DNA from 2 places in the Paenibacillus sp. J22P90 genome. Region 2 is predicted to be linked to the other one. Evidence: predicted binding sites of a transcription regulator. Region 2 holds the regulator's gene; the other holds the start of a gene.

Region 1 (3,402 bases), on a different contig from region 2:
ATCGCCGACATGATGGCGGATTTCGAAATCATGGAGCAGGCGCGAGATGATGCGGCCGAGCTTGTCGGCGACTCGTCCTTCTGGACGGGGGCTTCTTTTATGCCGCTGAGGGCGTATTTGGAGCGGGCTCATATTTTTGACAGCGAAGTGCTAGATTAGTAGGCGGCTTGCGAGACAAGTTGACCCATGGCGTGTTCCCTTTTAAGATAGGAGTAGCAGCGCTATTTTATGGAAACGAAGGTGTGCCGCCAGTGACTTATTTACTCGTTTATTTATTGATCATGAATATCATTACGTTTATTGAGATGGGACACGATAAAGGACAAGCCAAAAAAGGCGGGCGCCGTGTGCCGGAAAAACGACTTTTTTTACTCGCTGCGATTGGGGGCGGGATCGGTGGTTGGCTGGGCATGCGGATGTGGCGGCATAAGACGAAGCATACTTCCTTTGTTGTCGGCTTTCCGCTGCTGATTGCGCTCAATTGTATCTGCGTCATTTTAATAGCCATTTATATGTAAAATGGAGAGACAGCTGCCGGGAACGGTGGCTGTTTTTTTGTGTCTTGTCTTGGCGTGCCGCCAACCTAACCTGATGATCCCACACTTGACCCGAACCCCGCCATCTACACGTTCCCCTAAAGCAGCTAACTGGAAAAACTCCAGCTAATTCCCCGTAATCCCCCGGAAATTAAGCGATAAATGGAAAATATGTAGCTAAATCGCTGTTTTAAGAGGTTCTTGGCATTTGCGGGCCAAATACATGCATGAAATCCAGTTAGTTGATTTTTATTGAGAAAATGAGCGAATTTAACTGTACATTTTCCATTTAAAGGATCGGCCTACGGCGGATCGTTGGGCAGGTGGTTAACATCGGTTTTGCATATATACGCGGCCTCTGTCAAGTTTGCCTGCTTTCACTCATAAGATAGGAGCATGACGGGTATCGGAGGTGCGGGCATGAGTTATCAGCAATATGGCATCGATCCTGCGCTCGTGGAGCGTGTAAAGTTCAAGATGAAAAACCCTGAGGTCAAGGAACGCATCAAAATGCTGCTCCAAGGCGTTACGAAAGCAGATTTGCAAAACACGGCGAAGGTCACGCGTTTAATCGGTCTTGCTGCTGCCATTTTCGGTGAAAAGCTGACCGGAAGTCAGACGAACCAGATTTTAACGTTCATCATCGCGCAAAAAATCGATCCCAATAACACGTTTCATTTAATTAAGCTGTGGTCCATGTTTCGATAGCTGGACGATGAAAGCGCCACTTGTAGAGCTGAGGATGCTCTGGGAGTGGCGTTTTTGCTGTTGTTATTTACCACAGTAGAAAGTTTAAGTTTTCGGATCACGAAAACATCTTTCTGCTTGGCGATAAAACCTTCCTCTAAACGTGGTCGCTCATCCTTGAATGGCCTCGATAGAGGTTTTCTCATAAAAATAAAATTCCAAAAAATTCACTTGCATAACGAATACGTGTTCGGTATATAATATGGAAAAACGAATATATGTTCGCATATGGTGGTGAGAACATGAACGATTCAAGAGTCGAGACAGAAGAGGATGTCCAAATGATTAAGGATTTCACGCTGCTGCCGATTTTGCTTGATATGCTGGCAAGAGATATGGAGGAGCTTAAAGTTTATAAGGATAAGATCGTATACAATCACATTCTTTTTTATCTCAGAGAGGTTGAGATGGCTATTTATCCCGAAATACAACGATTGAAAAGCAAGATGAAACAGCGTGACATTAGGGTGATTCATACCGAAACCAATGCTTTAGGGATTAATGTCGAGTACAAAGTTCGAGGCTACATCCATCATTTCACGATGCTTCGCAGCTTGGTCAAGGCTGAGCTTATGACTACGCTGATGAATATGCGGGGGGAATTGCGATGAACAAAGGAAACAGGGGCGAGGTGCGAACGATTTTCCTGGCGGATTGTCAAAGTTTTTATGCCAGTATCGAGAAAGCCGATCATCCAGGACTAGAGAATAAGCCGGTTGCTGTTGCGGGAGATCCTGCGTTAAGGTCGGGTATTATTTTAGCTGCCTGCCCTGTTGCCAAAGGATTCGGTGTAACGACAGCCGAACGCTTGGGTGAAGCGCTCAAGAAGTGCCCCGAGCTGATCGTTATGCGGCCGCGGATGCAGCATTATATTGATATATCGCTGATGATTACCAGGATTTATCAGGAGTTTACGGATCTCGTTGAAATTTTTAGTATTGATGAGCAGTTCATGGACGTCACGGGGAGTCTGTCGTTTTTCGGAGGAGATGCTGAGAAGCTGGCGATGACTCTGCAGTATAAGGTGCTAAAGCAAACAGGGGTTAGAATTCGTGTAGGCATTAGTTCGAATAAAATACTAGCGAAAATCGCCACAGATATATGGGCCAAAAAGAATGAAAGCGGCATTTTCACGCTGCCTCCCTCTGCTGTTGAGGAACACCTTTGGAAGGAGCCAGTTAGTAAAATGTTCGGTGTTGGTTCGCGGATGACGGCCCATTTTGCCAAGTTGGGCATGTATAGCATTGGTGATGTGGCACGAACACCGCTGCCGCAGCTCAAGCAGAAATTTCGCGCGCGCTTCGGCAAGCAGTCGGATATTCATGCAGAGGTCATGTGGCGAACAGCGAATGGGCTGGATGACAGCCCGGTCACGCCGGGCACATTTGATACGCCGCCAAAGTCCATCGGCCATATGATGACGCTGCCGAGGGATTATGCGGATTCGTGGGAAGTGAATACGATTCTCATGGAGCTGACGGAGGAAGTGTGTAGGGACTGCCGGCGCAAAGGCTATATGGCCTCGATTGTGACCGTCAGCTGCATGTGCAGTCCATTCGATGCGCCGACAGGCTTCTCGCGTCAGATGAAAATGCCGGATCCAACGAATCATACGGGGACTGTTTTTCAAGCTGTGAAGCAGCTTTTTTATAAATTTTGGGATACGATGCCTGTTCGCCGTGCCGGCGTGATGCTGAGCCAGTTTGTGGACGATGCGACGTATCAGCTCACTCTTTTTGAAGATCAAGTGAAGGCACGAGAGCTGGAGAAGGTGACGGACAGCATTAAGGATCGATTCGGCAATGCGGCGATTGTTCGTGCGTCCTCCCTGACGACAGCCGGTCAAGCGCAGGTTCGTTCGCTCAAAATCGGAGGTCATTATAAATGAGCAAAAAACTGCAGAATAACGGTTTGTGGGAGTCTAGCCGCATGATGCTGCCCCAGCACCGAGAAGCAGCTCAGCGCGAAAGACATGACACTCCTACGGCTACGAAGCGCCCGACAGCGGATGACATTAGCATTATAAGAGAATCTGTTCTGCTGCCGTACATGCACACGATTATTTTGCGAAGGGCGCGCGAGGTGGAGCGTTCCTCCGAGATGTTAAGAACACTGTATT
Region 2 (3,402 bases):
TGTACCGTACACAAGTTCACCAATGGGAAAGAGATCAGTATCTGTCTCTGTACTAAGAGTTAGCTTGATCCATGAAGTTTGAATGTTGACAACTAGATAAGATAAGCCCGTCAGACTCGAAATCGAGATCTGATGGGCTTTTTAATGCGAAGGAGACTAATTGAACTATGGACAATTTTAATCGTAATTTGGAAAAGTATGCAGAGTTAGTCATTCGCGTCGGGGTTAACTTACATAAAGGCCAAGATTTGTTGGTGGAAGCTCCTATAGAGACATTGGATTTAACGAGACTTATCGTGCAAAAAGCCTATGAGGCTGGGGCAAATTTTGTCCATGTGCATTGGCAAGATGATGTCGTTACACGTAATAAGTTTGACTATGCGCAAGATGATGCGATGGATTACTATCCAGAGTGGTATACGACGATGCTGGAGCGTTTTGTTGAAAACGGCGGAGCGTTGTTGAACATTAAGGTACCGAATCCGAATCTTTATGATGGTATTGACGCCAGTTTGATTTCTAGAGCATCCAAAGCTGCTTCGACAGCTAGAGCGAAGTATCAGCAATATGTCCGAACAGGTGCATTTAGCTGGTGTTTGATCAAAGCGCCAACAGAAGCATGGGCTAATATTGTGTACGGGGATCTGCCAGAAGAGCAGCGAATTGCTGCGATGTGGGATGCGGTATTCAAATTCAACCGCGTCTATGAAGACGATCCTGTTGAAGCTTGGCACAAACATTTGGATACGCTGAAGGCGACGCACAGCTTATTGAATGCAAGAAGCTACAAAGCACTGCGTTATCGTGCTACGGGTACGGATTTACGTGTTGAGTTGCCAGAGGGGCATATTTGGCTAGGTGGGGATAATGAGAACGCGCGAGGCATCCGTTATGTGGCGAATATGCCGACAGAGGAAGTGTTCACGATCCCGAACCGAACAGGTGTTAGCGGCAAAGTGGCGAGTACAATGCCATTGAATATTAACGGAGCGTTGGTGGATAAGTTTACCTTTACATTTGAAGCGGGTAAGGTTGTAGACTTTACGGCAGAGGTGGGGTACGAACATTTGGCTCGTTTGCTGGATATGGATGAAGGGGCGCGCTACTTAGGTGAAGTTGCACTTGTTCCTTTCGATTCTCCGATTTCTAATGTAAATCGTATTTTCTACAATACAGGCATCGATGAGAATGCTTCCTGCCACTTGGCGTTGGGGAGCTGCTATCCGATTAATTTAACGGATGGTACCAAACTGACGAATGCGGAATTGAAAGCTCGCGGAGGGAATAGCTCATTGATTCATGTCGACTTCATGATCGGTTCAGCAGAGCTTGAGATCGATGGGGAATTAGCGGATGGGACAATTGAGCCGATCTTCCGTGCGGGGAACTGGGTGTTAACGTTCTAATTGTGATTGAAATGTAAGCGAATGGGATCACAAATTGACGAGGACGAAGCATTATGTTCAAAAGTGCAAAAATGCAAAAATGCAAAAATGCAACTCATTACACGAACGTATGTTTGATATGCGAAATGCTTGCAAATAGGCAACTTTTTCTGTGAGTATTCGTCGTTTTGGTGCATCATCGGTCCTAGATGGTGCTTTTTTGCACTAATTTAGTCATTTTGGGGCGTTTTCCCCGAAAGTAAGTGTATTTTTGCATCTTTGACCTTTTGTCCCTTGCGGCTTAGTCAAACCTGTAACCAACTTCTGAATAAAAAAGAGGAGCTACGTGGCATATGCCGCTTAGCTCCTCTTTTATGCTTTTTATGGGCGGATTCCCCCACATTTGTTCGCCTACATCGATGCTACATATCCCGGAACAATCCAATCACGCGACCAAGAATCGTCACATTTTTCAATAGAATCGGTTGCAGCGCGGAGTTCTCTGGTTGAAGGCGGATATGATCCTTCTCCTTGTAGAAACGCTTAACTGTTGCTTCATCGTCTTCTGTCATAGCAACGACAATATCGCCGTTATTAGCTGTTTGCTGTTGTTTTACGATGACATAGTCGCCATTATGAATACCAGCTTCAATCATACTGTCACCCATAATGCTGAGCATGAACACGTTGTTGTCACCGACCATGCTGGAAGGAAGCGGGAAGTAGTCTTCGATATTCTCAGTGGCTGTAATAGGAACACCAGCCGTTACTTTACCTACGAGAGGAACACGAGCGACGGACACTGCGAAATTAGATTCAGCACCATCAAGTCCCAGGATTTCGATTGCACGGGGCTTGGTTGGATCTCGACGAATCATGCCTTTTTTCTCAAGACGCTCCAAATGCCCATGTACGGTCGAACTGGAGGCTAGTCCAACAGCTTCGCCGATTTCTCTAACGGAAGGCGGGTAGCCTTTGTCTTTCACTTCGTTCTTAATGAATTCCATGATGGCTTGTTGACGCTGCGAAATTTTACTCATAAGTTATCACTCCAATACTGGGAATCATTACCCAAAGTATAACATAGAACCCGAGTTCGTACAAACATAAGTTCGAAAAACGATTGACTCAAACATGTGTTCGTGTTATTCTAATATCAGAACAAATGTTTGGGGGATGAATTTTATGTATATGGCTTACTCACAATCGAACGCAACAACTACACGTCAAGGTGCTGCTCACACATCCAGAGGGATGAACAATAAACGAGGTTATGCGAAGTTACTACTTCGTTTCTTGCTGATCGCAGTCATACTTGGTACTGTGTTTTCGTTTGGTGCGATTGTACAAGCCTATGCAGGTGATGGGAGCGTTACAGTAGCTGCATCAACTGCTTCTGTTCAACCATCGGAGAAAGTTGTCCAGCACGAGAAGATTGTCATTCAAAGCGGTGACACGCTTTGGGGAGTCGCAGAACTGCACAAAAAGAAGGGTGAGAACACGCGTTCTTACATCGAGAAATTGAAGTCATTTAATCATTTATCGAGCAACTCATTGCAAGCTGGACAAGTTCTAGTACTTCCTTAAATTATTGATTTATTCATATAAATGAAAGAGAGACATGGCGCTTGAGCTATGTCTCTTTGTGTCTATCCTTGACATTCCTAATCGGTGATGGCAAAGTAGTACTCATATTGAAATTTTGACTGGGAGGATTACAATGAGTGACAGCATGGATAAGACGATTGCGCGTATCAATGAACTAGCTCGTAAGGCGAAGGCGGAAGGCCTGACAGATGCTGAGCTAGAAGAGCGTAACGAATTAAGAAAGATCTATATCAATGCCTTTAGAGGAAACCTGAAGGTCCAACTCGATTCCATTAAGTTTACTGACGAAGAGAAATAAGCCTACATATAGATACTACATTCAAAGGGGAAATGAATGATGACGTTGAAAGCTGTGCTTTTTGATTTGGATGATACTTTGCTATGGGATGATCGCAGTGTAGAGGAGGCT

What was found. The regulator LexA, encoded in region 2, represses DNA repair genes until DNA is damaged. The targets are predictions, from matches to a motif close to CGAACATATGTTCG.
Region 1: AC58UX_RS18820 (YhjD family protein) is a predicted target of LexA. The motif match lies at 1,495-1,508, and genes of this name have one in related genera.

Annotation. Positions count from the first base shown of each region.
Region 1 is NZ_JCAUAY010000005.1:304,029-307,430, forward strand. Features, by position in the region: gene recG (ATP-dependent DNA helicase RecG) at 1-159, shown strand, start outside; gene AC58UX_RS18810 (DUF1294 domain-containing protein) at 168-518, shown strand; gene AC58UX_RS18815 (stage VI sporulation protein F) at 957-1,244, shown strand; gene AC58UX_RS18820 (YhjD family protein) at 1,526-1,894, shown strand; gene AC58UX_RS18825 (DNA polymerase IV) at 1,891-3,171, shown strand; gene AC58UX_RS18830 (YhjD family protein) at 3,168-3,402, shown strand, end outside.
Region 2 is NZ_JCAUAY010000004.1:592,296-595,697, reverse strand. Features, by position in the region: gene glnA (type I glutamate--ammonia ligase) at 1-56, shown strand, start outside; gene AC58UX_RS17085 (aminopeptidase) at 168-1,406, shown strand; gene lexA (transcriptional repressor LexA) at 1,808-2,425, opposite strand; gene AC58UX_RS17075 (LysM peptidoglycan-binding domain-containing protein) at 2,571-2,972, shown strand; gene AC58UX_RS17070 (DUF896 domain-containing protein) at 3,106-3,291, shown strand; gene AC58UX_RS17065 (HAD family hydrolase) at 3,331-3,402, shown strand, end outside.